DNA from 4 places in the Pantoea sp. X-Soil-ISGK-285 genome. Region 2 is predicted to be linked to each of the others. Evidence: riboswitches for the same ligand, from Rfam matches in the RefSeq annotation. Region 2 holds a riboswitch; each other region holds the start of a gene.
What was found. Region 2 has a riboswitch for thiamine pyrophosphate ahead of tenA (thiaminase II). Riboswitches for the same ligand answer to the same signal wherever they lie in the genome.
Positions count from the first base shown of each region.

Region 1: it holds a riboswitch for thiamine pyrophosphate, as region 2 does, so the genes downstream of both, thiM (hydroxyethylthiazole kinase) here and tenA (thiaminase II) in region 2, are expected to answer to the same signal.
Region 3: it holds a riboswitch for thiamine pyrophosphate, as region 2 does, so the genes downstream of both, thiC (phosphomethylpyrimidine synthase ThiC) here and tenA (thiaminase II) in region 2, are expected to answer to the same signal.
Region 4: it holds a riboswitch for thiamine pyrophosphate, as region 2 does, so the genes downstream of both, thiB (thiamine ABC transporter substrate binding subunit) here and tenA (thiaminase II) in region 2, are expected to answer to the same signal.

Region 1 is NZ_AP035938.1:2,725,601-2,733,439, forward strand. It holds gene AC6I8B_RS12960 (mannitol dehydrogenase family protein) at 1-349, shown strand, start outside; gene AC6I8B_RS12965 (GntR family transcriptional regulator) at 449-1,135, shown strand; gene thiD (bifunctional hydroxymethylpyrimidine kinase/phosphomethylpyrimidine kinase) at 1,188-1,988, opposite strand; gene thiM (hydroxyethylthiazole kinase) at 1,975-2,772, opposite strand; TPP riboswitch at 2,807-2,907, opposite strand; gene AC6I8B_RS12980 (hypothetical protein) at 3,215-3,412, shown strand; gene AC6I8B_RS12985 (AEC family transporter) at 3,510-4,469, shown strand; gene ahpF (alkyl hydroperoxide reductase subunit F) at 4,531-6,099, opposite strand; gene ahpC (alkyl hydroperoxide reductase subunit C) at 6,171-6,734, opposite strand; gene AC6I8B_RS13000 (GNAT family N-acetyltransferase) at 6,971-7,426, shown strand; gene apbC (iron-sulfur cluster carrier protein ApbC) at 7,423-7,839, opposite strand, start outside.
Region 2 is NZ_AP035939.1:86,400-94,238, forward strand. It holds gene AC6I8B_RS19680 (sensor domain-containing phosphodiesterase) at 1-1,750, shown strand, start outside; gene AC6I8B_RS19685 (ABC transporter substrate-binding protein) at 1,793-2,728, opposite strand; gene AC6I8B_RS19690 (ABC transporter permease) at 2,752-3,513, opposite strand; gene AC6I8B_RS19695 (ABC transporter ATP-binding protein) at 3,510-4,250, opposite strand; gene tenA (thiaminase II) at 4,247-4,948, opposite strand; TPP riboswitch at 5,017-5,119, opposite strand; gene AC6I8B_RS19705 (6-phospho-beta-glucosidase) at 5,226-6,656, opposite strand; gene ascF (PTS cellobiose/arbutin/salicin transporter subunit IIBC) at 6,693-7,839, opposite strand, start outside.
Region 3 is NZ_AP035938.1:256,921-264,759, forward strand. It holds gene rpoC (DNA-directed RNA polymerase subunit beta') at 1-860, shown strand, start outside; gene AC6I8B_RS01145 (DUF1127 domain-containing protein) at 915-1,097, opposite strand; gene AC6I8B_RS01150 (aminotransferase-like domain-containing protein) at 1,272-2,726, shown strand; gene thiE (thiamine phosphate synthase) at 2,921-3,547, opposite strand; gene thiC (phosphomethylpyrimidine synthase ThiC) at 3,550-5,472, opposite strand; TPP riboswitch at 5,560-5,661, opposite strand; gene AC6I8B_RS01165 (Rsd/AlgQ family anti-sigma factor) at 5,814-6,320, opposite strand; gene nudC (NAD(+) diphosphatase) at 6,410-7,180, shown strand; gene hemE (uroporphyrinogen decarboxylase) at 7,221-7,839, shown strand, end outside.
Region 4 is NZ_AP035938.1:715,913-723,751, forward strand. It holds gene polB (DNA polymerase II) at 1-1,781, opposite strand, end outside; gene AC6I8B_RS03255 (DedA family protein) at 1,950-2,714, shown strand; gene thiQ (thiamine ABC transporter ATP-binding protein ThiQ) at 2,720-3,421, opposite strand; gene thiP (thiamine/thiamine pyrophosphate ABC transporter permease ThiP) at 3,405-5,015, opposite strand; gene thiB (thiamine ABC transporter substrate binding subunit) at 4,991-5,977, opposite strand; TPP riboswitch at 6,024-6,126, opposite strand; gene sgrR (HTH-type transcriptional regulator SgrR) at 6,162-7,823, opposite strand.

The DNA of each region.
Region 1 (7,839 bases), on a different replicon from region 2:
AAAATTGCCACAACGCATGCTCGACAGTCTGCGCTGGCATCTGCAGCGCGGTAGCCGCTGCGACCTGCTGCTGCTGGGCGTGGCGGGCTGGATGCGCTATGTCGGCGGCGTCGATGAACAGGGTCAGCCGATTGAGATCCGCGATCCGCTGAAAGCCACGCTGGCAGAGACGGTTGCCGGTAGCGAAGAAGGCGAAGCACGTGTCCGTGCGCTATTGGGTCTGCGCGACATCTTTGGCGAAGATTTAGCGCAGAACGCCGATCTGGTTGCCCGACTGACGACGTATTATCAGCAACTGACGACTCAGGGCGCGCGGGCGACGGTGCAACAGTGTATGAGCCAGGCATAACAGCCGGTGACAAAGCGCTGGCGCAGACGCAGCGCGCTGATTAGACTGACACTTTCCCATCGCGCTGGCCCCTGCCAGCCGTAATATGGATATTGCTGCATGTCGATCGCCTATACCATTACTACCAGCGAACCGGTAAATCAGCAGATTTACCGGTATCTGCGCAAAGATATCGTCACTTGCGCAATTCAGCCGGGCTCGCTGCTCTCGGAAAAAGAGGTATCCGCGCGCTTCAACGTCTCACGCCAGCCGGTGCGCGAAGCGTTCATCAAGCTGGCCGAAGCCGGACTGGTACAGGTATTGCCGCAGCGTGGCACTTTCGTGCGCAAAATCTCCGCTAAGCGGGTGGCGGATGGCCGCTTTATCCGGGAGGCCGTTGAGGTGTCGGTGGTTCGCCGTGCGGCACTGGAGATTGATGATCCGGCTCTGATGGCGCTGGAGCATAACCTGCAGCTGCAGCGGATGGCCGCTGAGCGGCATGACAGCCAGGCTTTTCTCACTCTGGACGATGAGTTTCATCGCCTGATTGCTGAAAGCATTGACTGTAAGCTGGCCTGGGAAACGGTGGAGAACATCAAAGCGGCCATGGACCGGGTGCGGTTTCTGACGCTGAGTGAAGTCTCTCCACCGGACAAGCTGATTGAGCAGCATGAAGAGATTTTTGCGGCGCTGAAGCGTCATGACGCCGATGCAGCCGAAGCGGCAATGCGTCGTCATCTGCAGGAGATGATCTTCTCTATCACCCCGATTGCCGAGCGTAACAGCGCCTGGTTTGAAGCACCCTGAACCTGAAACCGCCCGCACCACCTGATTACCAGGTCGATGCGGGCCTTCGTCATTACCACCATTGATGAAAATGGTGAACCGGTCCGATACCCTTCCCGACCTCCAGCGAATCCGCCTGCAGCAGCGCCTGCTGTAACCAGTTTTTGGCTTCCCCAATCGTCTCTGCCCAGTCAGCATGACGTGGTCGCAACGCGGCTAAGGCTGCCGACAGCGTACAGCCTGTGCCGTGCGTATGACGGGTATTTACCCGCGGCGTACTGAATCGCTGCTCTGCTGAGTGCGTGATCAGCCAGTCCGGGCTCTCCGCCGCCGCAAGGTGACCGCCCTTCATCAGCACAGCCTGACAGCCCAGTGCCAGCAATGCCCGTCCCTGCTCGCGCATCTCCTCTTCATCTGCCGCAATGGCGCAGTCCAGCAACGCCGCCGCTTCCGGAAGATTAGGTGTGATCAGCGAGACCTGCGGCAATAACAGCTCCCGAACACTGGCTACGGCGTCTGGCGAGAGCAACGCATCACCACTTTTCGCGACCATGACCGTGTCCAGCACAACAAACGGGATTGCCGCACGCATCAGCCGTTCCGCAACCTGCTCCACGATAGCCGTTTCTGACAGCATGCCAATTTTTGCACTGTCGATGCGCACATCACTGAGCACCGAATCAAGCTGGGCGGCCACAAATTCAGGCGTAATGCGATAAACCGACTGCACGCCGCAGGTATTCTGTGCCACCAGCGCGGTAATGACGCTGGTGCCATAGGCTCCCAGAGCTGAGAAGGTTTTCAGATCGGCCTGAATACCAGCGCCGCCGCTGGGATCGGTACCCGCAATCGTCAGAGCGTTAATACGCTTCATGATTACCCTCCAGCGTCCAGAGTGCATCGATAAACGCCGTAGCAAAGCTGCCGGGTCCGGCAGCCTGCGCCGCCGCCTTTTCACCCGCCAGCGCCATCACCTGACAGGCGGCCGCGACATTCATCAGCCGATCGCCAGCCAGAGAGCTGAAACCCGCCACCACTGCCGAGAGGGCGCAGCCGGTCCCGACTACCCGTGTCATTAAGGGGTTTCCACCGTGTACAGCAAGGAGTCGCTGACCATCGGTGGCGTAGTCCACTTCACCGGTGACGACCACCAGCGTGCTCCAGGTTTCCGCGAGCTGTTGGGCCGCATCGAGTGCTGCATGCGCCTGATGCAGCGTGTCGACACCGCGCCCGCCGCTGGCCTGTTGTGCCAGCGCCAGAATCTCTGACGCATTACCCCGAATCACCGCCGGTTGCTGGCTTAACAATTGCTGGCAGAAGTCACTGCGCAGCGTCAGCGCGCCGACGGCAACCGGATCGAGTGTCCAGGGCGTGCCCGCCTGATTAGCCGCAGTGACGGCAGCCTGCATCGCCTGCTGGCGCTCGCGGGTTAAGGTGCCCACGTTAATCAGCAGTGCATCGGCCATGCTACTGAACTGGGCGGCCTCAGCGGCATCGATCACCATCGCCGGTGAGGCATGGAGTGCCAGCAACACGTTGGCGGTGAAGTTCTGGACCACGTCATTGGTCATACAGTGCACCAGCGGTGACTGGCGGCGGAAAGCGTGCAGAATGGGCGCGAAGTGCGCGGCAGAAAGGTGTTGAGATTGATGTGTCATCGTAGCTCCCAACCGGCGAACAAGAAGGCGAATGCGGTCAGGCATCAGACTTCCCTACGCTGGCATTATCCAGTTCAGGTCAGCGGGTTTTTCTCAGCCCTTTCCGTGTGGAAAGCGGCACCCCGAGTCGTGTTACGGCTTGCAGCATAGGCAAGCCGCGCAGCGAAAGCAAGCGACTCCCGCCTGGGAAATAATCAGAGCTGAAACAATTCACATGATCCCGATCAACGCCTGAGGGTGCAAAAAAAGGCTTAATGCTGCGGGTTAACGAGATACCTCTTTATAGGTAGCCCCGCTTATTACCCGGATGGGTAATATTTCCCGCATTGACTCTGGTTACCCCATAATAATTAACCTGCTCGCAGCATCATCGTAAAAAACACTTTATTTCATGGAGTTAGAAAACTCCTGAAGCGGAACTTCATACTATTCAGGATGTATGATGCGATTTTTAGCGCTTATTCCACACCGCCATCGATGGCAGGATATTAATATTGAACGCAAGGGTGCCGTGGCACCCAATGGCAGACAGTACCTCTCCACCTATATCTCCGCCCGTTGCACAGGCTGTGGCGAAATTATTCACCGTGTCTATTATCGCGACATCAGCGATCGGCAGGCGCGCCGCTGGTTAGGTTAACGTCCCGGCAACGGTCATTCCGGACACAGTTCAGGTTAACAGTTAGTTAGCAATTTGTTAGTCTGGTAACTAATCATCGTCTGACCAGACTCTCTCTATGCCACTGCTGTTTGAAAGCTTAAGCCATCAAATTTACCTGTCAGCCCCGCTGTTTATCCTGATCCTGCTGGGGTACTGCCTGACGCGCCTGGGGAAATGGCCCGCCAGCATCAGTGAAGGGATGAACCGCTTTGTGTTTAACGTTGCTCTGCCCTGCATGCTGTTTCGGGTGATGAGCACCTTCTCGCAAAGTCCGCCGGTGGATGCGCGCCTGTTGCTGGCCTTTTTCGGCAGTTGCCTGCTGGTGTTTATCGTGGGACGACTGCTGGCAACAAGGCTGTTTAATCTGGATGGCGTAGCGGCGTCGGTTTTTGCGCTGGGCGGCATCTTTTCCAATAACGTCATGCTGGGGATCCCGGTGGCCACGGTACTGCTGGGGCCAGAAGCCCTGCCCCCGGTGGCGCTGGTGCTGGTGTTTAACAGCCTGATCCTCTGGACCTTACTGACCGTTTCGGTCGAGTGGGCGAAACAGGGCAGCTTCTCGCTGGAAGGACTCTGGCGCACCCTGCTCGGCGTGCTGAAGAATCCGCTGATCATCGGTATTCTCAGCGGTACAGCCTGGAGCTTTCTGCAACGTCCCTTGCCGCTGCTGGCCGCTGAACCGCTAAAGATGCTGGCCTCACTGGCTGCACCTCTGTCGCTGGTGACGCTGGGCATGAGCCTGGCACACTATCGGGTGCGGGATGGCTTAAAAGAGAGCTATACCATCTGCCTGCTGAAGCTGGTGCTGCAACCGATGACGGTATGGGCTATCGCGTGGCTGACCGATCTGCCGGCGCTGGAGAGTAAAGTGGTGGTGCTGCTGGGATCGATGGCAGTCGGGGTTAACGTCTATCTGATGTCGCAGAAGTTTAATGTCATTACCGGCCCGGCGGCGGCGAGCATGCTCTTTTCTACCGTGTTTGCGGCGGTGACAACGCCAATCTGGATGATGCTGATGACGCTGACGGGCTATTAACAGGCTAAAAAAAAGCCCCTCAGCACGCGTGCTGAGGGGCTATTGTCTGGCTAACTAAATGTTACTCAGCCGATTTGGTACGAATCAGATAGTCAAAAGCGCTCAGTGAGGCTTTAGCACCTTCGCCGCTGGCGATGATGATCTGCTTGTACGGTACGGTGGTGCAGTCGCCCGCGGCGAACACGCCTTTCAGGCTGGTTTCGCATTTACCATCGATGATGATCTCACCCATTTTGTTGCGCTCAACCGCACCTTCCAGCCATGGGGTATTCGGCAGCAGACCGATCTGAACGAAGATACCGGAGAGCGGCAGCTCATGAGTGGTCTGCGTCGTACGGTCGATATAGTGCAGGCCGGTGACTTTGGTGCCGTCGCCTTTCACTTCGGTGGTCTGGGCGTTCAGAATCACATCCACGTTCTTCAGGCTGCGCAGTTTATCCTGCAGCACCTGATCGGCGCGCATCTCATCGGCAAACTCCAGCAGCGTAACGTGTTCAACGATACCGGCCAGATCGATGGCCGCTTCCACGCCGGAGTTACCGCCGCCGATCACCGCCGTGCGTTTGCCTTTAAACAGCGGGCCATCGCAGTGTGGGCAGTAGGTCACGCCTTTGGTGCGATACTCTTCTTCACCCGGCACGCCCATGTTACGCCAGCGTGCGCCGGTCGCCAGGATGATGCTGCGTGATTTCAATACTGCGCCGGAGGCGGTTTCGATGGCGTGCATTCCGCCCTCTTTCGCTGCCGGGATCAGTTTGATGGCGCTCTGGCTTTCAATGACGTCCACGTTGTAATCATCCACGTGTGCGCGCAGTGAACCGGCCAGTTTTGCCCCTTCGGTTTTCGGTACGGAGATATAGTTTTCGATATCGACCGTGTCCAGCACCTGGCCGCCAAAACGCTCACCCAGCAGGCCGGTACGGATACCTTTACGTGCTGAGTAGATGGCTGCCGCTGCGCCCGCCGGGCCGCTGCCGATAATCAGGACTTCATACGCGTCACGCTTGTTCAGCTCTTCCGCTGCACGTTTGTCGGCATTGGTATCCACTTTGCTGACGATTTCCGCCAGGCTCATGCGACCCTGACCAAACTCTTTACCATTGAGGTAAACCGCTGGCACGCCCATCACGTTACGTTCCTGAATCTCGTTCTGGAACAGGCCACCGTCGATAGCGGTGTGGCTGATGCGCGGGTTAATCACCGCCATCAGGTTCAGCGCCTGTACGACGTCAGGGCAGTTATGGCATGAGAGTGAATAGTAGGTTTCGAAATGGAAGTCGCTGTCCAGCGCGGCAATCTGATCCAGCAGGCTTTGTGCTTCTTTCGACGGATGCCCACCGGTCTGTAACAGTGCCAGCACCAGTGAGGTAAATTCGTGACCCAGAGGTGAACCGGCAAAACGCGGGCCGCTGTTCGAACCTGGGTTGGTGATCAGAAATGAGGGCTTACGCACCTGACGATCGTTCTCTTCGCGGAAGCTGACTTTGTCAGACAAACCGGCGATATCAACCAACAGTTCACGGATCTCGGTTGATTTTGCACCTTCGTCCAGCGTGGCAATCAACTCAACAGGTTTGGTTAATTTCTCAAGGTAAGCCTTGAGCTGGGTTTTCAGATTTGTGTCGAGCATAGTGATATCCTGGTCAAAAAATCGGGTGCCGCAGCACCCGATTGGAGAATGGTCGAAAGGCCGAAGCGTAATTAGATTTTGCCAACCAGGTCCAGAGACGGAGCCAGTGTTGCATCACCTTCTTTCCATTTAGCCGGGCACACTTCACCTGGGTGAGAAGCCACGTACTGAGCCGCTTTCACTTTGCGCAGCAGGTCAGAGGCGTCACGGCCAATGCCTTCAGCAGTGATTTCGATTGCCTGGATAACGCCTTCCGGGTCAACGATAAAGGTACCACGGTCAGCCAGACCTTCGTCTTCGCGCATGATTTCGAAGTTACGGGTCAGCGCGCCAGTCGGGTCACCGATCATCGTGTACTGGATTTTCGCGATGGTGTCAGAAGAACCGTGCCAGGCTTTGTGGGTAAAGTGGGTATCGGTAGAAACGGAGTAGATATCTACGCCCAGTTTCTGGAACTCTTCGTAGTGATCAGCCACGTCGCCCAGCTCGGTCGGGCAGACGAAGGTGAAGTCAGCTGGATAGAAGAAGAACACACTCCATTTACCTTCAACGTCTTTCTCGGTTACGTCGATGAATTCGCCGTTTTTGAATGCTGCGTTTTTGAACGGCTTGATTTTGGTATTGATAATAGACATCTGGTGGCCTCCGTTAAAATATGTGATGCAGGTTACATAATTTCCGGGCCAACATCTAATATGCAGTCGTTATCAATTTGATTAACGAAAGCTATCAAACGCTAAGAGCCTGATGCTCTCTGGCCCGGCAGGCAGTGTACAGCGATTTACGTGACATTTAACCCGCTTTATCTTTTCCGCCCCTCTCCGCGAATCGCTGCTAGTTTTGTAAGACCGGATTAAAAGGGAGCTGACTTGTGGAGATTCGTCCGTTTACTGAAGCCGATCGTCCTTTTCTGCGTACGCTGTTTCTGGCGGCGCGTCGGCATAACTGGCGCTGGCTGGACGGCAGCGAGTGGCAGCTGGAAGATTTTGATGGGGTAATCCTGGGTGAAACCGTGCTGGTCGCGGAAGCTGATGGACAGCGGGTCGGATTTGCCGGCCTGCTGGAGAACGATAACTTCCTGCACAGCCTCTATGTCGATCCTGACTGGCAGGGGCGCGGCGTGGGCAGCGCTTTGCTTAAGGCGGCAGAGGCGCGCTTTACCTCAACCGGTGCGCTGAAGTGCCTGCAGAAGAATAAAGCGGCGCAGGCCTTTTACCTGAAACATGGCTGGAAGATGATTTCACAGGGCGAAGGCGAACATGGCGGCTACGTGTTAATGCACTACCCGCTGGCCTCGCAATATGCCAGCGGGTCGGGTCGTGCTTAAAGCGCGCGGAAGGCGATGTCGCCGGGGATGACTTCGCCCTGCCAGTAAAGCTGGGCAGCAACGCGTCCGGCCAGTTGGCGATAAAGCGCGGTAAACTCGCTATCGGGCCGGCGAATCACCGTCGGCTGACCTTCATCGAGATCTTCGCGCAGGTCAATGTGCAGCGGCAGCTGAGCCAGCAGCTGCGTCTGGTAATCCTCTACCAGTTTCTGTGCGCCGCCGGTGCCGAAAATCGGCTCATGGAAGCCACACTGACTACAGACATGCAGGCTCATGTTTTCCACCACGCCAAGCACCGGCACATTGACCTTTTCAAACATCACCAGCCCTTTGCGGGCATCAATCAGGGCGATATCCTGCGGCGTGGTCACCACCAGCGCGCCCGTGACCGGTACGTTCTGCGCCAGCGTCAG
Region 2 (7,839 bases):
TGGCAGCGACGTAAAACGTCTGAGTGCGATCAAGGCACTTTTGTCCCCGGATGAAGCCCGGGATAAGGTGCTGGAAAGATTCGTTAATCTCGCCAGCCAGGTGCTGGGTATTTCTGGCAGCTTCATTTCAATTATTGACGATCATAACCAATATATTAAAGCGTCCCGCAACTTCGATCTTAAGCAATCGACCCGTGATGAATCTCTTTGCCGCCACGTCATTGATGGTGAGGGACATCTGGTGGTGTATGACACCTTACTGGATGAGCGCTTTGTCACGCACCCGTTTGTGAAAGGCGATCCGCATATTCGTTTCTACGCCGGTGTCTCGCTGCAGAACCTAGACGGCGCGGTGCTGGGCACGCTCTGCGTCACCGACACCCAGCCACATCCCTTTACGGATGAGAAACTCGCTACGCTGCGCTCACTGGCTACGCTGGTCACCTCATTTCTGGATGCCTGGAACAATGCGGGTTTTGCCGACGTCATTACGCACCTGCCGAATCGCCCACGTCTGATTCGTGATATTCAGCAACTGACCCTTGTCGCACCACAGAGCCGCTTTCGCCTGATTCTTATCGACTGCCTCGACATCATTCGCGCCTATGAGCTTTCCCGTGCGGTGGGCATTGCGCCGATGGAGAAACTGCTAAAGCAGATGGCGCAGGATGTCGCTCACCGGCTCAATCTTCCGGAGAATGAAACGCTCTATACTTTCGCTCCAGGCCGTTTTGCCATTGTTCAGCCCTACTCGGGTCGTTATACCGCACATAACATGATCGACCTGTTTAAGGGCATGAAGGCCGATCTGGCGGAAAATATCACGCTCGACCTGGATGTCTTTACCGGTGAAACAGAGTTTGTACCGGGCCAGATGGATGCCAATGAAACGGTGCGTCAGGCCGTGAGCGCGCTGCATGAGGCGGTGGATGAGAACATCAGTGCAATGTGTTTTGAAGAGAGTTACGACTCGCGGCGCACCGATGACTTTATGATCATGAACGATCTGGCTCAGGCGCTGAATAAAGACGAAGAGCTTTACCTGGCCTGGCAGCCTAAAGTGTGTCTCAAAAGCGGTAAAACGGTCGGGCTGGAGGCGCTTATCCGCTGGAATCATCCTGAGCGGGGCGAGCTTTTCCCTTCAGAATTCATTCCGTTAGCGGGTAAAACCAACCTGATTTCCGATCTGACCAACTGGGTTATCGATCACACCATTGAGCAGCTTGCGCGCTGGGATCGCGAATACGATCTGATTCCGGTTTCGATCAACGTCAGCGAACGCGACTTCGCAAAGCCCGATTTTGCCGATCTGTTGGTGGCAAAATTAGCGGCGGCTCAGTTACCCAATTCTATTCTGGGCATTGAGTGCCTGGAGAATGAACTGATCACCAAAACCAATGTGGCGATCAGCGGGCTGGAAGCGCTGAAATCACACGGCTTTGTGATCTCGCTGGATGATTTCGGCACTGGCTACAGCAACATCAGCTATCTGCAGGATATCCCGCTGGATGTGATTAAGATCGACCGATCCCTGATCTCGCGTATGGGTGAAGATGACGCATCAAAAATCATCGTCAGATGCATTATTCAGATGCTGAAAGAGCTGAACTACACCGTGCTGGCCGAGGGCGTTGAGACGGAAGCCACCCTGACGTTGCTGAAAACTTACGGTTGCGATCAAATCCAGGGCTACTTCTTTTCTAAACCGCTGCCAGCCAGCGATATTGAACACTGGCTTTATCAGAAGTGATGCCAGGCAAATGGCCCGCAGCGATCGTTGCGGGCTCTCTTATTACTCACTGCCGGTGGCGTAGCGCTCAACCGGCGTGATGCTTTTAATCAGCTTGTTATCAAACAGAAATTGCTCGTAAGCCTGATAGCGTGCGCGATCCAGTTTTGCCGGATCGGCGGCAAACAGCGGCAGGGTGGCACGCCATGCCTGATGATTCAGCGGCGTGTTCAGCTCCGGATGCGCGCGGGCAAAGGCCTGCCAGCTCTCCTCCGGGTGCGCCTGCAACTGCGCATTACCCTTCTTCAGTGCCCGCAAAAACTTTTTGATTTTCTCCGAGTGTGCCTCATCACGGTTGGCGACGATGATCAGTTCGTCATAGGCCGGAACACCATAATCCTCGACGTTGAAGACTACCGGGTTTTTACCGTGCTGTTTCATCTCCAGCGCTTCGATATTGCGATAGCCGCCGATAACCGCATCCACTTGCCCGGTCATCAGGGCGCTGGTGAGCTGGAAATTGACGTTAACCAGCTTAACCTGATCGGCCTTAACACCATCATGGTTCAGCATGGTCGCCAGCGTCGCCTGTTCAATGCCGCTGACCGAATAGCCGATACGTTTCCCTTTTAAATCGGCTGGTTTTTTTACCGTTTCGTCTAACGTCATCAGCGTATTCAGCGGACTGTTAATTAACGTCCCCACCCGCATCAAGGGCAATCCCTGATCGGCGAAGAAATGCAGCTGCGGCTGATAGGTAATCGCTAAGTCCGCCTGCCTGGCTGCCACCAGACGCGGCGGCAGCGCCGGATCGGAAGGTGGCACAATGTTAACCTCCAGCCCTTCTGCCGCAAACGCGCCGGTCTGCTGGGCCACCATAATTGGTGCGTGATCGGGATTGATATACCAGTCGAGCACCAGTGTCAGTTTCTCCATCGCCTGAGCCTGTGTGGCTAAAGTGGCGCTGAACAGCAGGGTAAACAGAGGCATTTTTGTCATGGGTTGTCTCATTGGTTTAGTCATTAATGTGTCTCAGGTGCCCAGCTAATCAGGCGGCGCAGCAGGATGTCGAGGGTCAGCCACAGGGCTAGCGTCATCAGCACCAGAATAAACAAGGCGGCGAAACAGAGGTCGCTCTGCATCCGGGCGTTGGCATTCAGCATCACGTAGCCCAGCCCTTCGGCCGAGCCGACCCATTCACCGATGATTGCGCCTATTGGCGCGACGGCTGCCGCCATCCGCAATCCTGAGCCCAGGGCGGGCAGCGCGGCTAACAGCCGGACATGGCGCAGTTGCGCTGCAGGTGATGCGCCCAGCGTGCGAGCCAGATCGAGATAGCCGGGCGTGACGTGACGCAGGCCATCAAAAAAGGCGGAGGTCACCGGGAAGAAGATCACCAGGACGGCCATCGCGACTTTGGCGCCCATGCCGAAACCAAACCAGAGCACCAGCAGCGGCGCCAGGGCAAAAACCGGAATCGCCTGGCTGGTGATCACCAGCGGCATCATCCAGCGCTGCAGCCATGGCGAAAAGGTCATGCCCAGCGCCAGCACGCTCCCAAGCAGCACGCCGAGGGCCATGCCGCTGACGATCTCGGTCAGGGTAATCAAAGTGTGATGGCCGAGATAACCTGCGTTTTGCCACAGTGCGATGGCGACCGCAGCGGGTGAGGGCAGCAGAAAGGCCGGAACCGAAGTCAGTGTGGCGAGCCACCACAGCGCAATTAGTCCGGCAAACAGCATCACTCCACGGTGAAGACCGGCAAAACCTTTGTGTAATCTCATCCCGCTATCCTGCTCAGCTGCTTCAGCAATGCGGCCTGACTCTGCAATACCTGTATGTCGTCTGCAGCCCGCGGTGGCTGGCCCGCCAGGGGCGGGCAGGTTTCAATTCCCGCAGAACCGATCATAAGCACGTGGTGACTGAGCCGACAGGCTTCGGCGGCGTCATGGGTAATCAGCAGCACGGTGTGTCCGACCAGCACTTCTGCGGCCAGCGTCTGGATCTGAGGGCGGGTGAGTGCATCCAGTGCGGAGAAGGGCTCATCCATCAGCACAACGGGCTGACGGGTGTAGAGGGTGCGGGCCAGCGCGGCGCGCTGACGCATCCCGCCGGAAAGTGTCGCGGGTCGCGCGTTCGCAGAGTGGCTCAGACCTACCCGCATCAGCAGATGCTGCGCCCAGTCGCGATCAACCCTTTCACCTCTCAGACGACTGGCGAGACAGACATTTTGTTCAACCGTGAGCCACGGATAGAGCAGATCCTGTTGCCCCATCCAGGCGATGCGTCCGGTCAGTGGCAGGCCGTCGCTGCCGCTGACCTGCCCGGCGGTGGGTGGCGTCAGACCAGCAATGACCCGCATCAGGCTGCTTTTTCCGACGCCGCTGGCACCCAGTAAAGCGGTAAAAGCACCGCCCGCGATCTCCAGATCAAGCTGGCTGAAGAGTGGCTGCTGGCCATAATTCAGGCTGAGCTGGCGAATTGAAATGCCTGGCGGCACCGGACTGCACGGCAGGTTCATGAGCTGATCCGCTGGGCGGCAGCATGGTTGAGACCCATCTGCCAGAAAGCGGCTTCCAGCCGGGTCGCGGTGGTGAAGATCTCCGCCAGCGGGTTAAACCGGTGTTCACCGGCGCGCTGCCGGGCCAGGGTTTCAAACAGTGAAATTGAGGAGCGAACGCCAGCCAGATAGGCTTCGTCGCCGTAATTTTCTATCCATGCCGCGTAAGGATTCCCCTCAAAGCGGGTTGCGGGATCATGCAGTAGTGTCAGGCCAATTTCAGCGTAACCGGCAACGCACGGCATCAGCGCGGTCAGCAGCTCCAGCGCATCCCCGGTGTGACCCACGTCCAGCACGTAGCGGGTGTAGTTGAGCGTTTCCACTGCCTCGGGTTCGCTCGCCATTGCCGCCTCGCTGATGCCCCATTGCTGGCAGTAAGCCTGGTGAAGTGGCAGTTCGCTGACGATAGCGTTAAGCGATGCCGTTGCGCTGCGTAAGGCTGCTGGCTCGGAAAGTTTGCTGATCAGCAGGCCCCAGGCACGGGCGAAGTGCAACAGAAACAGATAATCCTGGGTGAGATAGTGGCGGAAGGCGGCGGGTGGCAGGGTGCCCTGACCGAGTTGCCGCACAAAATCGTGCCCGATATAGGCGTGCCATTGACTGCCCGCCTGCTGGCGCAGACGACCATAAAAGCCGGTGTCGAAAAGCGGATGTGACATAGGATCTCCAGTAACAGGGAGATCCGGGCATACGGTCTGGAACAGGGAATGTTGCAGGAGATGACGCAGAAAATCTGCCGACCCGTCCCTTCGCTGGCATGACCCAGATCAGGTTCAAAGGGTTCGGCTTACGCCATCTCAGCCCATTACAGGACACCCCTCGGAGACATTGGTTATACGATAATTACTGCCGGAGTACAACGGCAGAAATAAGCGTTCTGTTCCGGCGTTGCTGTCGCGCCAGTAACAGCATGACGATAGATTTTAAGTGACGTTGTCACTCAAGATCCGCACCATTACTGGCAATGACTTTTTTGTACCACCAGAAGGATTTCTTCCGCGTGCGCGCCAGCGTGCCGTTACCCAGGTCGTCGCGGTCAACATAGACAAATCCGTAGCGCTTGCTCATTTCACCCGTTGAGGCGGCAACCAGATCGATACAGCCCCAGCTGGTGTAACCCATCACTGGCACGCCATCCTCGATCGCGTCGCCCATGGCGCGGATATGTTCGCGCAGATAGCTGATGCGGTAATCATCGTTGATCTCGCCATTTGATTCGATCTCATCGCGCGCGCCCAGGCCATTCTCCACCAGAAACAGCGGCTTCTGATAGCGGTCATACATCATATTCATCGTGATGCGTAAGCCTAGCGGATCGATACCCCAGCCCCACTCACTGCGCGGTACATGGGGATTGGTCAGGGATTTCACCACATTGGCGGCGCTGCTGTTCTGCTCGTTCATTTCTGCCGAGGCGCAACGTGAGGCGTAGTAGCTGAACGAGACAAAATCGACGCTGTTTTTCAGAATGTCGTCATCGCCGTCAGCGATCTCAAGCGTCACACCTTTTTCACGGAATACGCGGGCGGCGTAGGCCGGATAGGCCCCACGCGCCTGCACGTCAATAAAGAACAGGTTTTCGCGATCCTTTTCCAGCGCAGCCCAGACATCTTCCGGCTTGCTCGACCAGGGATAGAAGTTGCCGCCTGCCAGCATGCAGCCGACCTGGTTCATCGGATTCACTTCATGCGCGATGCGCGTCACCAGCGCGCTGGCGACCAGTTCATGATGGGCCGCCTGATACTTTACCTGATCCTTGTTCTCACCGGGTTCGAACACCAGACCGGCGCCGGAAAAGGGGCTGTGCAGCAGGATATTAATCTCATTGAAGGTCAGCCAGTATTTCACAAGGCCATCAAACGCCTCAAAGCAGCTGCGGGCATAGCGGGCAAAAAAGTCGACCATTTTGCGATTGCGCCACGAGCCATATTCAGTCACCAGATGCATCGGCACATCAAAGTGACAGAGCGTGACCAGCGGTTCGATATTATATTTCCGGCACTCCTCAAAGACCGCGCGGTAAAAGGCGATGCCTTGCGGATTGGGCGTCAGTTCATCGCCATTGGGATAGAGACGGCTCCAGGCAATCGACGTGCGGAACACGCTGAACCCCATCTCCGCCATCAGCGCAATGTCTTCCGGATAGCGGTGATAAAAATCGATGGCTTCATGGCTGGGATAAAATTCATCGTCACGCAGGGTAAAACGCTTTTCCAGACCGAGTTTGACCGGCATACGGTGCAGTCCATGTGGAATCATGTCGACGGTGGTTAAGCCCTTTCCGCCCTCACGAAAGCCGCCTTCACACTGGTTGGCGGCCAGTGCGCCGCCCCATAAAAATCCTTGCGGAAACCTTGAATCAGACATGCAATCCTCTTTTCCGGGTCAGCATGACCCTTTCCTTTAGTGGCTATTAATCGCGTTAGCGCGTTCGGTAACGGGCGCAGGTTGCGTTGCGCTTTCTGGTGCGGTTTTGGTTTCAGGCTCGGTTTCAGGAATATCTTCAAAACCTAACAGCAGCGTCAGCACAAATGAGAGCACCACAGACAACACCATGACCGCACCGACCCAGACAATACTCATGGGATTGGTGGGATCGAAGAACTGTACGCTGGTAAACAGGCCGGGAGAGGCCATGGAGTGGCTGGCCAGCCCGCCAATGCCCGCGACCGCGCCACAGATAAAACCACTGATCAGACAGGCGATCAGCGGTCGTTTTAAACGGACCGCAACGCCATACAGCGCCGGTTCTGAAATGCCGGCAATAATCGCTGATGCCGCCGCTGCCAGCGCGGTCTGGCGCAGTTCACGGTTTTTGGTCCGGAACGCCACCGCCAGCGACGATCCCCCCAACGAGAGGTTGGCACCAATCTCTGACGGCATCACCATGCCCTCTTTGCCGGTTTCGGCAATGGTCTGGATGATGGTGGGGGTGAACACCCGATGCATCCCGGTCATCACCAGCAGCGGCCAGATTGCGCCCATAATCGCGACGGAAAGCCAGCCAAGATAGCCATGCACGGTGTAGACCAGCGCGGAGATGCCGCTGCCGATCCAGATACCAATCGGACCAATCAGCACAATCGCGATGGGTGCCGCAATCAGCACAATCAGCATCGGTTTCAGGAAGTTTTTAGTGACGGCAGGGGTAATACGATCCACGCCGCGCTCAATGTGCGACAGGATCCAGGTCATCACCAGCGCCGGGATCACCGTATAGGTATATTTCACTGCGGTCACCGGGATGTAAGCAAATTCCACCGCCTGACCCTGTGCCGCTTTCGCCATCAGCTCAACAAAATTGGGATGAACCAGTACACCGGCAATGGCGATCGCCAGCGACATGTTCGTTTTGAATTTCAGCGCCGCAGAGGCGGCTACCATGATCGGCAGGAAGAAAAATGCGCCATCGCCAATCACGTTGAGGATGACCAGCGTTGATGAGCCTTTCTCAAACACGCCCGCCATATCCAGGATCATCGCCAGCAGCTTAACCATTGACCCGCCAATAATGGCCGGAATCAGCGGCGACATGGTGCCCACCAGCGCA
Region 3 (7,839 bases), on a different replicon from region 2:
CGCGTGTTCCGCAGGAATCTGGCGGTACCAAGGATATTACCGGTGGTCTGCCACGCGTTGCTGACCTGTTCGAAGCGCGTCGTCCGAAAGAGCCAGCTATTCTGGCGGAGATCAGCGGCATCATCTCCTTCGGTAAAGAGACCAAAGGTAAGCGTCGTCTGGTCATCACTCCGCTGGATGGCAGTGAGCCGTACGAAGAGATGATTCCGAAATGGCGTCAGCTGAACGTGTTCGAAGGTGAACGTGTTGAGCGCGGTGACGTGGTTTCCGATGGCCCAGAGTCTCCACATGACATCCTGCGCTTGCGCGGCGTGCATGCGGTGACCCGTTACATCACTAACGAAGTGCAGGAAGTTTACCGTCTGCAAGGCGTTAAGATTAACGATAAGCACATCGAAGTCATCGTTCGTCAGATGCTGCGTAAAGCAACCATCGTGAGCGCAGGAAGTGCAGACTTCCTGGAAGGTGAGCAGGCTGAATTCTCTCGCATCAAGATCTCTAACCGTGATCTGGAAGCGAACGGAAAAGTTGGCGCAACCTTCATGCGTGACCTGCTGGGTATTACCAAAGCGTCACTGGCTACCGAATCGTTCATCTCTGCAGCATCGTTCCAGGAAACCACGCGTGTCCTGACCGAAGCAGCAGTAGCAGGTAAGCGCGATGAACTGCGCGGCCTGAAAGAGAACGTAATCGTGGGTCGTCTGATCCCGGCCGGTACCGGTTATGCGTACCATCAGGATCGTATGCGCCGCAAAGCGGCAGGTGAAGTTCCGGTTGCACCGCAGGTTACTGCGGATGAAGCCTCAGCCAGCCTGGCTGAACTGTTGAACGCCGGTCTCGGCGGCAACAAAGACGATTAATCGTCCTTTGCCTGATAAAAACCCTGCCTCGGCAGGGTTTTTTTTGTCTCTGATTCAGACATTCCAGTCGTTGCGGCCAAGGCCAATGTCTTTCAGCTGACTGTCACTCAGCTTCGACAGGATGACGCGCGTCTCACGCCTCAGCTGCCAGCGTTTATAACTGCGCCAAAGATAGCGAACCAACTGGTAAGGCGTGCCTGTAAACGGTTTAGCTGCGCGATTCTCGTCGTATCCCATGATAGTGCCCTCAGTGAATTGTCTGAGGACTATTCTCAGCGGATCGCTCTGTATGATACAGACGCAAAAATCACCTTTCTTTAACATACAGATTGCGTTAATGACAATCTGAATGGTAAAAAAGAGACATAACTGTACCGGTTAATGCTCAGCTCCTAAGTCAGAGGAAATACAATGACGCGATATGAACATCTGGCCACGCTGCTGGCTCAGCGTATCGAACAAGGTTTATATCGCAGTGGTGAGCGCCTGCCCTCGGTACGCAGTCTGAGTGCCGAACATGGCGTCAGTATCAGCACCGTGCAGCAGGCTTATCATCTGCTGGAAGAGAAGCAGATGATTACGCCGCAGTCGCGCTCTGGCTATTTTGTGGCCTCGCGTAAGGCGACGCCCCCGATGCCTGCGCTGACCCGTCCCGCACAGCGGCCGGTTGAGGTAACGCAGTGGGATGCGGTGCTGGAGCTGATTAACAGTCGTCTGGAAGATGATGTGTTGCAGCTGGGAAGCGGCATGCCCGATCTGACGCAGCCGACGCTTAAGCCGCTGTGGAAAGCCTTCAGCCGTCAGGCACAGAAGCAGGACATCGCGCTGCTCAATTATGACAACCTCTATGGTGTTCTCGCACTGCGGCAACAGGTTGCACGACTGGCGATAGATAGCGGTTGCCAGCTCACCGCCGATGACATTGTTATTACCACCGGCTGCCATGAAGCATTATCGGTAGCCGTGCGCGCGGTCTGCGAGCCGGGCGATATCATTGCCGTTGAGTCACCTTCGTTTCACGGGATCATGCAAACCCTGCGCGGATTTGGCATTCGTGCCATTGAGATCCCGACCGATGCGGTAACCGGCATCAGCCTGGAGGCGCTGGAACTGGCGTTTGATCAATGGCCGATTAAAGCAGTCGTTGTTGTACCGAACTGTAATAATCCGCTGGGATTTATCATGCCTGAGCCGCGTAAGCGGGCATTGCTGGCCCTGGCGCAGCGGTTTGACGCGGCGGTCATTGAAGATGATGTTTATGGTGAGTTAGCCTGGGAATATCCGCGCCCAGCGACCATTAAAGCGCTGGATCTCGATGGCCGGGTTCTGCTGTGCAGCTCCTTTTCCAAAACGCTGGCGCCAGGTTTGCGTGTCGGCTGGGTTGCACCCGGCCGCTATCGCGACCGTGTACTGCACATGAAATATATCGTCACAGGTTCCACCGCCACACAGCCTCAGCATGCGGTCTCCGAGTTTATCCGCCAGGGCCATTATCAGCCCCATCTGCGCCGGATGCGGCAAATCTATCATCGTAACTATGAAACCTTTAGCTGCTGGGTGCGCCACTACTTTCCCTGCGGCATCTGCGTTTCCCGTCCTCAGGGCGGTTTTCTGATGTGGATAGAGCTCCCCGAAGCGTTTGATGCGGTCCGGCTCAATCGCGAATTGCGCGACTCAAAAATTCAGATAGCCGTAGGCTCACTCTTTTCGGCCTCGGGTAAATACCGTAACTGTCTGCGCTTAAACTACGGGCTGCCGATCAACGAGCAGACTGAGAAGGCGCTGGCGCTGGTGGGTGCAGCCGTCGAACGCGCCATGATCTCGTGCCAGCATGAGACGCAGATTTCAGCTTCAACTCTCGCATAGCGAAAAGAAGAAGCAGGGCCGGCAAGAGGAGGGAACCGGCCCTGGTCAGATAACCTTAACCTGACGGAGGCCACGTTAAGGTTTTGGATCAGAGCACGCCAGCGGCAACATACGCTTTTGCGCGTCGCTTTCCCGGCAGAAACGCTGGCGTTACTGGTTTTGCAGCCGCTATGCGGGATAGCTTCCACAAATCTTTATTGGTGAGGCTCTGCCAGCGCCAGCAAAGTACGTGTTGCTTCACGCCAGTCATCTGCCTGGGTAATCGCACTCACCACCGCAATACTCCCTACGCCGGTTGCCAGCACGTCAGGTGCGCGAGCAATTGAGATACCGCCAATTGCCACGGTGGGGATATGCGTCAGGCGCGTCAGATGCCGCTTCAGCTGCTCAATGCCCTGCGGCGCAGAAGGCATCTCTTTGGTCTGCGTCGGGAAAATATGTCCAAGCGCGATGTAAGAGGGATGGATTGCCAGTGCGCGGTCCAGTTCAGCATCGTCATGGGTGGAGAGCCCCAGACGCAATCCTGCCTGATGAATCCGGGCAAGATCGGCGACATCGAGATCCTCCTGACCCAGATGCACGCCATAAGCCTGATGCTTTATCGCCAGCTGCCAGTAGTCATTGATAAACAGGCGCGCGTCATAGCGTTTACCCAGTGCAATCGCCTGAGCGATGGCGGGCTCGGCGACCTCATCGGGCTGATCTTTGATGCGCAGCTGCAGCGTACGAACGCCCATCTTCAGCAGGCGCTCAATCCAGTCGGGGCTATCAACCACCGGATAAAGCCCCAGGCGCGGGGCGGTAGCGGGAAATGCGGGCATCGTTACTCCTCCTTAATGGCATCGGCGGGATGATAAAGCTCACCGCCGCGCCGACGAAAACGGTCTGACATTTGCGCCATGCCCACTTCAACGGGCTCGGCGTGCGTATCCTGACGTGCTGCGAACTCGCGCACCTCCTGGGAAATTTTCATCGAGCAGAACTTAGGGCCACACATCGAGCAGAAATGGGCCACTTTGCCCGACTCCTGCGGCAGGGTTTCATCATGCATAGCCCGCGCCGTATGGGGATCCAGCGCCAGATTAAACTGATCTTCCCAGCGGAACTCAAAGCGCGCTTTGGACATGGCGTTATCACGGATCTGCGCACCCGGATGGCCTTTCGCCAGATCGGCGGCATGCGCCGCGATTTTGTAGGTGATCAATCCCTGCTTCACATCCTCTTTGTTCGGCAGACCCAGATGCTCTTTGGGCGTGACGTAACACAACATGGCGCAACCAAACCAGCCAATCATGGCAGCACCGATACCGGAGGTGAAATGGTCATAGCCGGGCGCGATGTCGGTGGTCAGCGGGCCAAGGGTGTAGAAGGGGGCTTCATCGCACAGGTCGAGCTGTTCTGTCATGTTGCGGCGGATCATATGCATCGGGACGTGCCCCGGGCCTTCAATCATTACCTGAACGTCATATTCCCAGGCAATACGGGTCAGCTCGCCCAGGGTACGCAGTTCGGCAAACTGCGCCTCATCGTTGGCATCCTGAATGGAACCCGGACGAAGGCCATCGCCCAGCGACAGGGAGACATCATAGGCGGCGCAGATTTCACAAATCTCCCGGAAGTGCTGATACAGGAAGCTCTCCTGATGATGCGACAGGCACCATTTCGCCATGATAGATCCACCCCGCGATACAATTCCGGTCAGACGTTTCGCCGTCATCGGGACATAACGCAGCAGCACGCCAGCGTGGATAGTAAAGTAATCGACACCCTGTTCCGCCTGCTCAAGCAGCGTATCGCGGAATATTTCCCAGTTCAGCGCCTCGGCCACGCCATTCACTTTTTCCAGCGCCTGATAAATCGGCACTGTACCGATTGGCACCGGGCTGTTTCGCAAAATCCATTCGCGCGTTTCATGAATATAACGACCGGTAGAGAGATCCATCACCGTATCGGCACCCCAGCGAGTCGACCAGACCAGTTTTTCCACCTCTTCCTCAATAGAAGAGGTCACCGCCGAGTTACCGATGTTGGCGTTGACCTTAACCAGAAAGTTGCGGCCAATGATCATCGGCTCCGATTCAGGGTGATTGATATTGGCAGGGATGATGGCGCGTCCGGCAGCGACCTCCTGACGCACAAACTCGGGCGTGATACTGGCTGGCAGATGCGCGCCAAAACTGTGGCCGGGATGCTGTTGCAGCAATACCTCACTGCGGATTCGCTCACGGCCCATGTTTTCCCGCAGTGCGATAAATTCCATCTCCGGGGTGATGATCCCCTGACGGGCATAGTGCAATTGCGTGACGCAGCAGCCTGCGCGGGCACGGCGCGGTGTCGGGAGTTGATCGAAGCGCAGATGATCCAGTCCCTCGTCAGCCAGCCGCTGCTGGGTATAGCCTGAGCTGTTCTGTTCGAGAAATTCGCTGTCGTCGCGTTCAGCAATCCAGCGGGCGCGCAGCTTTTCCAGGCCACGATGAACATCGATCTGTGCCGCGGGATCGCCATAGGCACCCGCCGTGTCATAGACCGGTACTGCTTCGTTCTGCTCATAGAGAGGCTGTTCTTTGCTGCCGCCGATGTGGGTCGGGCTTAGCACGATTTCACGCATGGGAACGCGGATATCCTCGCGGCTGCCGGTAATCCAGATGCGGCGGGACTGGGGAAATGCACTGCCGCTTTGCAGGGAATCGATAAATTCCTGCGCCTGGGCACGCTGTTCACGACGGGTTGTTTTTTGGTCAGACATAGCAATCTTCCTGTTAAGGGGGAACGATGCTTGTCCGGAGTTCGGAAGGAGTAACCGTATATACAGCGTAAGCATGCTGGTATACAGAGAATATTTACTCTTGTTCCCTTCGCAGGTTCTAACCTGATCAGGTTCCGCGGATCCCGAATTAACGGTCTCAGCCCAACTTGGGCACTCCGACAAGAAGCGGTTTATACGCTGGCGTCTGATAACAGAGCCAGGCGTAAAAACCTTATATTTCAAAGCAAAAATAAAAAAGGTTCTTTGGAGCGCTCTCCTCAGAACCTGTTCAGCATAAAAGGGCTACGGGATAATCTCAACCCCTTTGCCGGAGATGATGATTAGGCCGGACGCGCGATATGGCTGTCATTCGCTACCGGCGGGGGGACAAGCTGGTTATCCCATGCCAGCTGGATAAGCTTATCTTCCAGCGTAAAGCGTGCTTCCAGCACTTCACCCACTTCGGAGAGTGCCTGCTGGAAGGTCATGCAGTTTTCGTCGTCGATCGCCTGCTGCAGGTGGCCGTCATACAGCTGCATCAGACGCTCAGTATTGGCTTCCAGCGGTGGATAGATCTGTGCGGCGGCAATCATCGGGCTGTCGCCACTCATTTCACTGATCACGCGTTCATAGATACTGAAGTGACCCGCAGAAAGATAATCGACCAGACCGTGACAGAAGTTGTCCAGAGCCTGCTCATCAAGACGCGTCAGCGCCTCTTTGTTTGGTTTAAGTCCGACCAGGTGATAATAGGTCACCAGTAGCTGACGACGGGCTTCAAGCCACGAATCGACCAGTTCATTACTGCCACCTACGCGTTCAGCCAGGACGTCTAACTGGTTAAGCATATCTAACTCCATGTGAGTTATAGTTGTTTATCTACACACTTAACATCAGGGCTTCAGCGTGCGAGTTGACGCTAAGGATGACGAAATAAATGCAATGCGAAATCTCAAGCGTAGACGCTGGATGGTGGATTGTCAGCCATGAACAGAAACTTTGGTTGCCACAAGGTGATTTACCACACGGAAACGCCGAAAAATTTGGTTTGACCGGCAGTAAAGCCCGGACCATCGGTGAGTGGCAGGGCGAAAAAGTCTGGCTGATTTGTGAGCCGCGTTCTGCCGATATGTTCTCAGTACGACAGCTGATCGATCAGGATGTGGCGCTGTTTCAGCTGGTGGGTCGCGGTGTGCAACTGGCGGAATTCTACCGTTCTCATCGCTGGTGCGGCTATTGCGGCCATGAAATGCACCAAAGCAAACATGAATTTGCCTGTCTCTGCAGCCATTGCCGCGAGCGTTACTATCCGCAGATCGCACCCTGCATCATTGTGGCTATCCGTCGCGGTGATGAAATCCTGCTGGCGAATCATGCCCGCCATCGCAACAAGGTCTACACCGTGCTGGCGGGTTTTGTGGAGGTGGGCGAGACGCTGGAGCAGGCCGTTGCCCGCGAAGTGATGGAAGAGAGCAATATCCGCGTCAAAAACGTCCGTTACGTTACCTCCCAGCCGTGGCCCTTCCCGCAATCGCTGATGACAGCCTTTATGGCGGAGTATGACAGCGGCGATCTGCAGCACGATGGTAAAGAGCTGCTGGATGCGGCCTGGTTCCGTTTTGATGAGCTGCCGTTGCTGCCACCGCCAGGCACCGTGGCGCGCCGCCTGATTGAAGATACCGTCGCTCTGTGCCGCGCCGAAGTGTGAAAGTGCTACACTACACGCCTGTTATTGAGAGAGTGTTGAGATGAGTGAACTGAAGAACGATCGTTATTTGCGTGCCCTGTTACGTCAGCCGGTTGATGTCACGCCGGTCTGGATGATGCGACAAGCCGGGCGCTATTTGCCGGAGTACAAAGCGACACGCGCCCAGGCGGGTGACTTTATGTCGCTGTGTAAAAACGCCGAGCTGGCCTGTGAAGTCACCCTGCAGCCGCTGCGCCGTTATCCGCTGGATGCCGCCATCCTCTTCAGTGACATCCTGACCATTCCGGATGCGATGGGACTGGGTCTCTACTTTGAAACCGGCGAAGGCCCGCGTTTCTCAAACCCTGTGACCTGTCGCGCTGACGTTGAGCGTTTACCGGTGCCCGATCCCGAAATGGAGCTGGGCTATGTGATGAATGCTGTCCGTACCATCCGTAAGAACCTGAACGGCGATCTGCCGCTGATTGGCTTCTCCGGCAGTCCGTGGACGCTGGCCACCTATATGGTGGAAGGCGGGAGCAGCAAGGCGTTTACCAAAATTAAGAAGATGATGTATGCCGATCCCGCTACGCTCCACGCGATGCTGGATAAGCTGGCCGACAGCGTCATCCTCTATCTCAATGCTCAGATCCGCGCCGGTGCGCAGTCCGTTATGGTGT
Region 4 (7,839 bases), on a different replicon from region 2:
TCCAGTGTGCTGGTCAGCCCCTGTGTCTGCTGCAGATGGTCGCGCCACCAGGCGTTCACTTTCTGCACCAGCTGCTGACCAATCGCGGCGGCATCTTCTTCACTGTGCGCCGACTTCAGCCAGACAAAGGTGGAGTCGGTGTCGCCATAGATGACGTCGTAGCCTTCCGCCTCAATCAGCGTGCGGGTCTGCTGCATGATGGCGTGACCGCGCAGCGTAATAGAGGAGGCGAGCCGCGGATCAAAGAAGCGGCAGGCGCTGGTGCCCAGCACGCCGTAAAAGGCGTTCATGATGATTTTCAGCGCCTGGGACAGCGGCTGATTATTCTGCTTTTTCGCCGCTTCGCGACCCAGCCAGATCTGTTCAACTATCGCAGGCAGGCAGTGGGTATGCCGCGAAAAACGCGCTTCACGGAAACCCTCAATCGAATCGGCATCATCAGGATGGGCCAGCCCTTCCACCAGACCCACCGGGTCAATCAGGAAGGTGCGGATAATCGACGGGTAGAGGCTTTTGTAATCCAGCACCAGCACTGAGTCATACAGGCCGGGGCGCGAATCCATCACATAACCGCCAGGACTGGCTTCCGGGGCCACATCACCCATGTTCGGGGCGACAAACCCGGCGCGATGCATCCGCGGAATATAGAGATGACCAAAGGCCGCTACCGAACCGCCGTGGCGATCCACCGCCAGTCCATTGACCGCCGCGCGTTCCAGCAGAAACGGCATAATCGCCGTTTTGTGAAAAATGCGCGTCACCAGTTCGCAGTCTTTCAGGTTGTAGCGCGCCAGCGCCGGTTTATCGTTGGCAAAACGCCAGTTGATCTCCTCCATACGCTGCCAGGGATTATCAATCACTTTCCCTTCTCCCAGCAGTTGCTGCGACACGGACTCGAGGCTGAATGAGGGAAAATCCCAGAACGCTGATTTCAGCGCGTCAATGCCATCGATAATCAACCGGCCACTGGCCTGAGCGAAAAATACGCCGGGTTTGAAGCCATGTTCACGCCACTCCAGCGCGGCCTGCTGGCGTCCCAGGCGCAGCGGAATGCCGTAACGATCGGCATGCTTTTGCAATACCCGCAGGTCAAACTGCACGACGTTCCAGCCAATTAAGACATCCGGATCATGCTCTGCAAACCACTGGTTCAGGGCTTCAAGTAACTGCGGCCGGCTGTCGAGATAGATCAGCTCGAAATCCAGCGTGCTGGCATCACCGTTGGCCGGGCCGAGCATAAAGACCTGGCGCTGACCGCATCCCTCCAGCCCGATGCAGTAAAGCTCGCCATGCTGTGTGGTTTCAATGTCCAGCGAGACCCATTTCAGCGGCGGGCGATAGTCGGGATGGGGTTTGAGCCGCGCATTGACCACGCTGTCACCGCGCTGCTCGCCGTCAAACCAGACCGGCGCGGTAATAAAACGCTCCATCAGGTAGCGCTCCGGCGGACGGATATCGGCTTCATAGACCGGAATACCCTCTTCGCGCAGCCGTTTTTCAATGCGCTGTAGCTGGCGGTTCTGCTGGCAGTAGAGGCCGAAAACCGGGCGACGCCGAAAATCTTTCAGCGCCAGCGACTGAATCCGAAACTGACGTTCATCTTTCAGTAATTCGCTGACCTGCGCCTGAAATTCCTCAGGAATAAACGCGACGGACTCCTGCACCGGCAGCACCACGCGCTGCGCGCCCGCATCGGTCGCGAGCCAGAGGATAATTTCGGTGCCATGCGGGCTGTCGCGCCAGTGGCGGGTGAGCAGAAAACCTGCACGGGGCATATTCAGATGTTCTCCGGACTCAGCATTTCAGGATGAGAAAACCGCTTCAGTATAACATGGATATTTATACAGTTCCCGCCACCCGGTTTTGTCAACATTGTCCTACAATTCTTGCCTTGACGCTGTGTGGCTGGCTCAGGACAATCCAGCCTTCTGCTTTTACTTAGGATGATTATGGAAGCCTGGATTCAACAACTGATTACGCAGTCCCTGGAGTGGGCGCTGTTTGCCGTTGCGCTGGTGACGTTTCTGGAGTCGCTGGCGCTGGTCGGGCTGTTGCTGCCAGGTACGGTGATGATGGCCAGTCTGGGCGCGCTGGTCGGCAGTGGCGAACTTGGCCTTTATCCGGCCTGGGCGGCGGGCTTTGCGGGCTGCCTGATTGGTGACTGGGTTTCCTACGGCATCGGCTGGAAATTTCAGGGGCCGCTGCATCGCTGGAAGTATCTGCAAAAGTATAAAGGCCTGCTGGATAAAACCGAGCACGCCCTGCATCAGCACAGCATGTTTACGATTCTGGTCGGACGCTTTGTTGGCCCCACGCGTCCGCTGATCCCGCTGGCGGCCGGTATGCTGGAGCTGCCGGTGCGTAAATTCCTGCCGCCGAACATTATCGGCTGCATTCTCTGGCCGCCGCTCTATCTGCTGCCCGGTATTCTGGCGGGTGTGGCGATCGATGTGCCCAAAGCCGCGCAGGGCGGCAGCTTTAAATGGCTGTTACTCGGCGCAGCACTGCTGATCTGGCTGGGTGTCTGGTTATGCTGGCGCTGGTGGCGCAGCGGCAAGAGTCGCGACTGGGCATCGGCCTGGCTGCCGCCTGAGCGCCTGCGCTGGGCAGGGCCGCTGGGGCTGGTGATTGCCGTCGCGGCTTTCGTCGGCATTCAGTTCCATCCGATGATGCCCATTTTCCGTCATCTGCTGTGGCAGGTTTTCTTCGCCTGAATCGCTTAACGACGCGGGATGCCGAGCACTTCGGCCTCCCGCGTGTCGCCCGACAGTAACTGTCGGGTCTCGCCATCCCAGTAAACCCGGCCATCCACAATCACCACGCTGCGCGGCGCAATCTGCTGGGCATCTTCCAGACTGTGCGACACCATCAGCAGCGTGATGCTGCGCGCTTCACACACCGAACGCACCAGTTGCAGCATCTCTCCGCGAAGCGCGGGATCGAGCGCAGAAAAAGGCTCATCCAGCAGCAGCACCGGACGGTCACGCAGCAGACAGCGTGCCAGCGCCACGCGCTGTCGCTGTCCACCCGACAGCTCGCCCGGCAGCCGCGTCAGCAGATCGCCTAATCCCACCTGATCGGCCAGCGCTGCAAGCTGCTGGCGCTGCCCGGCGCTCAGCTTCAGTCCGGGGTGCAATCCCAGCGCCATGTTCTGCTGCACGCTGAGGTGCGGAAACAGGTTGTTCTCCTGAAACAGCATCGAAACCGGCCGTCTGGCCGGCACGCTGTGGGTGTGCTCCTGGCCGTCAATCATCAGGGTGCCCTGTTTCACCGGCAGGAAACCGGCAATCAGGCTCAGCAGGGTGCTTTTACCGGCCCCGCTGGGGCCGAGGATCGCGATGCGCTCGCCGCGGGTGGCGTTGAGACTAAAGCGCATCGGCAGATGCTGATAAAGGTACGTGAGGTTATTCAGTGTCAGCATGGCGGCCTGGTAATTTTTCCATCAGGGTGAACAGCAGCAAACAGAGCAGTAGCAGCAGCAGCGCGGTCACTGCACCGTCAGCACCGCGATAGGCACCGATCTGTTGATAAAGGTAGAACGGCAGGGTGCGGAAATCGGCAGTACCAAACAGCGCCACCACGCCAAAATCACCGATCGACAGCACGCAGGCAAAGGCCAGCGCCTGGGCCAGCGGACGTTTCAGCGCCCGCAGTTCAATCAGCCGCAGCCGGTTCCAGCCGTGGATATCCAGCGAATCACAGAGTCTGCCGTAACGCTCCGCGACGTCACGCATCGGGTTCTCCAGCACTTTCAGCGCATAGGGAATGGCGATCAGCGCATTGGTGAAGATCACCAGCCCGTCCGCCGACGCCGGCAGACCAATGGTGGCGTTAAACAGCAGGAAAAAGCCGGTGGCGAGCACGATGCCTGGCATCGCCAGAATCAGCATGCCGCTGGTGTCGATAAGGGTTGCCGCCGCCGGGCGCTGACGCAGGCGCAGCTCGCGACTGCTCCACAGCAGCATCATGGTCAGCACCACACAGAGCAGACCGGCGCCGGTGGCGATGCGCAATGAGGTAAACGTCGCCTGCCAGAGAGCAGGCTGCGCCAGCGCGCCGCGCAGTCCGCCGTGCAGACCATCGATGATGACCGCCGCCAGCGGGGGCAGCAGCAGGATCAGCGCCAGCAGGATCAGCAGCGCATCAACCAGCTGCGCCCCGCGCGAATCCTGCGGATCGCGCCAGCCGTTCAGCTGGCTGGTTCCGGCGGGAATGGCCTTACTGAAGCGCTGGCTGAGCAGCACCAGCGTCATGCAGCAGCCAAGCTGGATCAGCGCCAGAAGTGCAGCGCGTCCCGGATCGTAGTCATAACTCAGCGCCTGGAAAATCGCCAGCTCGATGGTCGTCGCCTGCGGGCCACCGCCCAGTGAGAGCACGGTAGCAAAGCTGGCGAAACAGAGCATGAAGATCAGCGCGCCGGTCGGCAGCAGCTGACGCCGCAGCCATGGCCACTCCAGCAGACGAAAATGGTGCCAGCCGCGCAGGTCGAGCTGTGCCGCCAGCTGACGCTGTTCCGCCGGAATGCTCTCCAGCGCCTGCAGCATCAGGCGGGTCGCCAGCGGCAGGTTAAAGAAGACGTGCGCCAGCAAAATGCCCGACAGACCGTAGGGAGAGAAGTGGTAATCAATCCCTGCCAGCTGGCACAGCTGCGCCAGCCAGCCGACACGACCATAGACGGTGAGCAGACCAAATACCGCCACCAGCACCGGCAGCACCAGGGTCATGGCGCACAGACGCAGCAGCAGCTGACGGCCAGGGAAACGGCGTCGATAGAGCGCGCGCGCCAGCGGCACCGCTGGCAGCAGCGACAACAGCGCGGAGAGCAGCGCCTGACCAAAAGAGAAGGCGATAACGTGATGCAGGTAATCATCCTGCAGCACGCTGCGCCAGTCATTCTCTGGCGCGGCGCTCCAGAGTGCACCGAAGGCCAGCAGCGCCACGCTGATTAACAGCAGCGTGGCGAGCGAACCGGGGATAAGCCAGCGCGGCATCAGCGGCTGACGGCGCGTTGCCACTGGCTGATCCAGCCTGAACGCTGGCTGGCAACCTCTTCCGGCGAGAACTGCAGGGCGGTGGCGGGCACAGTGAGCGCGCTAAAACCGGCAGGCAGCGGCGTGTCGATTACCGGGTACATCCAGTTACCGGTCGGGATAGTGCGCTGGAAGTCGGGTGACACCATAAACTTCATGAATTGCTGTGCCAGCGCCGGCTGTTTGCTGCTGGCTAACTGCGCGGCAACTTCAACCTGCAGATAGTGGCCCTCTGCAAACGGCGCGGCGGCATAGTTCTCTTTTTTCTCTTCGATGATGTGGTAAGCCGGTGAGGTGGTGTAGCTCAGCACCAGATCGCCTTCGCCCTTGAGGAACAGGCCATAGGCTTCACTCCAGCCTTTGGTCACCGTCACGGTTTTCTGCGCCAGCTTTTGCCACGCCTGCGGTGCCTGATCGCCATAGACTTTCTGCATCCACAACAGCAGGCCTAAGCCGGGGGTGCTGGTTCGGGGATCTTCGTAGATCACCCGCCACTTTTCCGGGCTGTCGACCAGCTCTTTCAGGCTTTTTGGCGGATTCTTCAGCCGGGTTTTGTCATAGACAAACGCGAAGTAGCCATAATCAAACGGCACGAAGGTGGTGTTGTGCCAGCCGCCGGGCAGTTTTAATGTCGAGGAATCGACCTGACTTTCGGCAAACAGACCGGTTTTCTGCGCCGCCTGTACCAGATTGTTATCCAGCCCCAGTACCAGATCGGCTTTGCTGTTTTTTCCTTCCATTCGCACGCGGTTCAGCAGCGACACGCCATCTTCCAGCGTGACGAATTTCAGCTCGCAGTTGCACTGCGCCTCGAAGGCTTTTTTAACCGCCGGTCCAGGGCCCCAGTCAGCGGAGAAGGAGTCGTAGGTGTAGACCGTGAGAACCGGCTTAGCCGCCAGAACGGGGGCGGAGAGTAACAGCAGCACCGGCAGAACTTTGTTTAACACTTTGCGCTCCTTCAGGAGAATAGGGGATGAGTCGCAAAGGATCTGAGCACAAAGGCCTCCCAAATCCCTACGTCGGTATTAACCGAATCAGGTTCGACGGGTATCTCTCAGCTGCTTGCTGTTGGCAGGCGGCACCCCGTTGAGAACGTCACATTCTAGTCATTTCAGCGCCGGGGCGAAAGCCTCACAGCGCGGGTGGCGCGAACCAGGCGGATTTAAAATCAAACCAGCCCAGCGTATTCATCCGAACGCCGCGCATGCTGCGCTGACCTTCAAGCAACAGCCAGTGGTGAAACAGCGGATGAAGACCCGCTTCTTCGACTAACTGTTTACTCCATTCGGCCAGCGGCAGCGTTTTCTCGCGCCAGCGGGCCGCATCGCTGTGCCAGTCGATCGGCAGACAGTGATGCAGCAACGGGATCTCATAAAGCTGCGCAAACAGAGAATAATTCAGCGGCAGGGTAAAGTTCACGCTGCCAAGCCAGATATCACTTTCCGCTTCGCCCTGATACCAGCTTTCGTAGCTGATCTCGCGGGTCTCCAGCGTGACGCCATGTTCTGCCAATAGCGGACGCAGCGCGTTAGCGATGCCTTCATGCTCCACGTGCTGGCTGTACCAGGTCAGCGTCAGGTGGGTTAAGCCGGGCGGTTTTTCCACTGGCGTCAGGTCGCGCCGGTGATGCCATCGCGGCAGCAGGCCATACGCCGGAAACCAGTAGCGCTGGTAGCCGACACCGGCGTGATTGAGCAGGGCGATAGGATTAAACAGGTAGCTGACCCAGCGCCGGACCGCCTCGTTGCGTCCCTGTTCTGAACGCTGGTCGAACAGCAGATAGTAGCAGCCCTCTTCAAGGCGGCTCTCCTCCTGAACCTCATCGGCTCCGTCGCCCTGCAGACGGACACCGGCATAGACCAGCTCATCGCTGATGTCGGGCAGTACCCAGATCGAGACATCATCAATCAGGGCGCGAAAACCAAAATAGTCATCAAACGCTTCGATCTTCAGCTGACTCTCCTGATTGCGGATCACCCGGTAAGGACCGGTGCCAACCGGCTGGCGGGCAAAATCGTGCAGCGTCGGCCATTCGCGCGGCAGGATCATCGCACTGACGCTGCCCAGCAGCCAGGGCAACCCTTCATCGGGCTGGCTTAAGCGGATATCCAGCGTCCAGGGCGCGGGCGAGTCGATCTGCTCGATATGGGAAAAGAGCGGATGAGGGCGCTGACGCTCAAGCGTGGCCAGCACATCCTCCATTTCCAGTTCTCTGCCGTGATGAAAGCGAATCGCCGGACGCAGAAAAAAGCGCCAGTGAAGCGGGGAAGTCTGCTGCCAGTGGTGCGCAATATCGGGCTCGATTTCCCCGTTTTCCTCATTTATCCGCGTCAGGCCGTTGAAAATCTGTCGCGCAATGTGGGTTTCGGAGCGCCGCAGCGGCGAACCGGGCAGCAGATTGAGCAGCGGACGATAGTAGAGCACCCGCAGGATATGCTTGCCCTGACGGAAACTGCGGCCCAGATGCGCGGCGATCATCTGCCGTACCTGATTTTTATCGCCCACCAGCTGGACCAGCTGATCGATGCGATCCTGCTCCAGCAAATCCTCGGCACGCTGCTGCTGCAAAGCCAGTCCGGTATAGCAGAAGGTAAGCTGTGAACGCTTGCCGCGTCCGGCTTCCGCCTGCCAGATTAGCCAGCCCGCGGCCTGCATCCGGTTGAGCAGATTGCGCATATGGCGGCGCGAGCAGTGCAGCAGGTCAGCCAGTTCGCTAAGGGTAATCTCCTGCGTTTGCCCCTGACAGCTCTGCCACAGGCGAATGAACTGCTGCTTCAGACGTGATGAGGACATAAAAGAGGAACTCCCG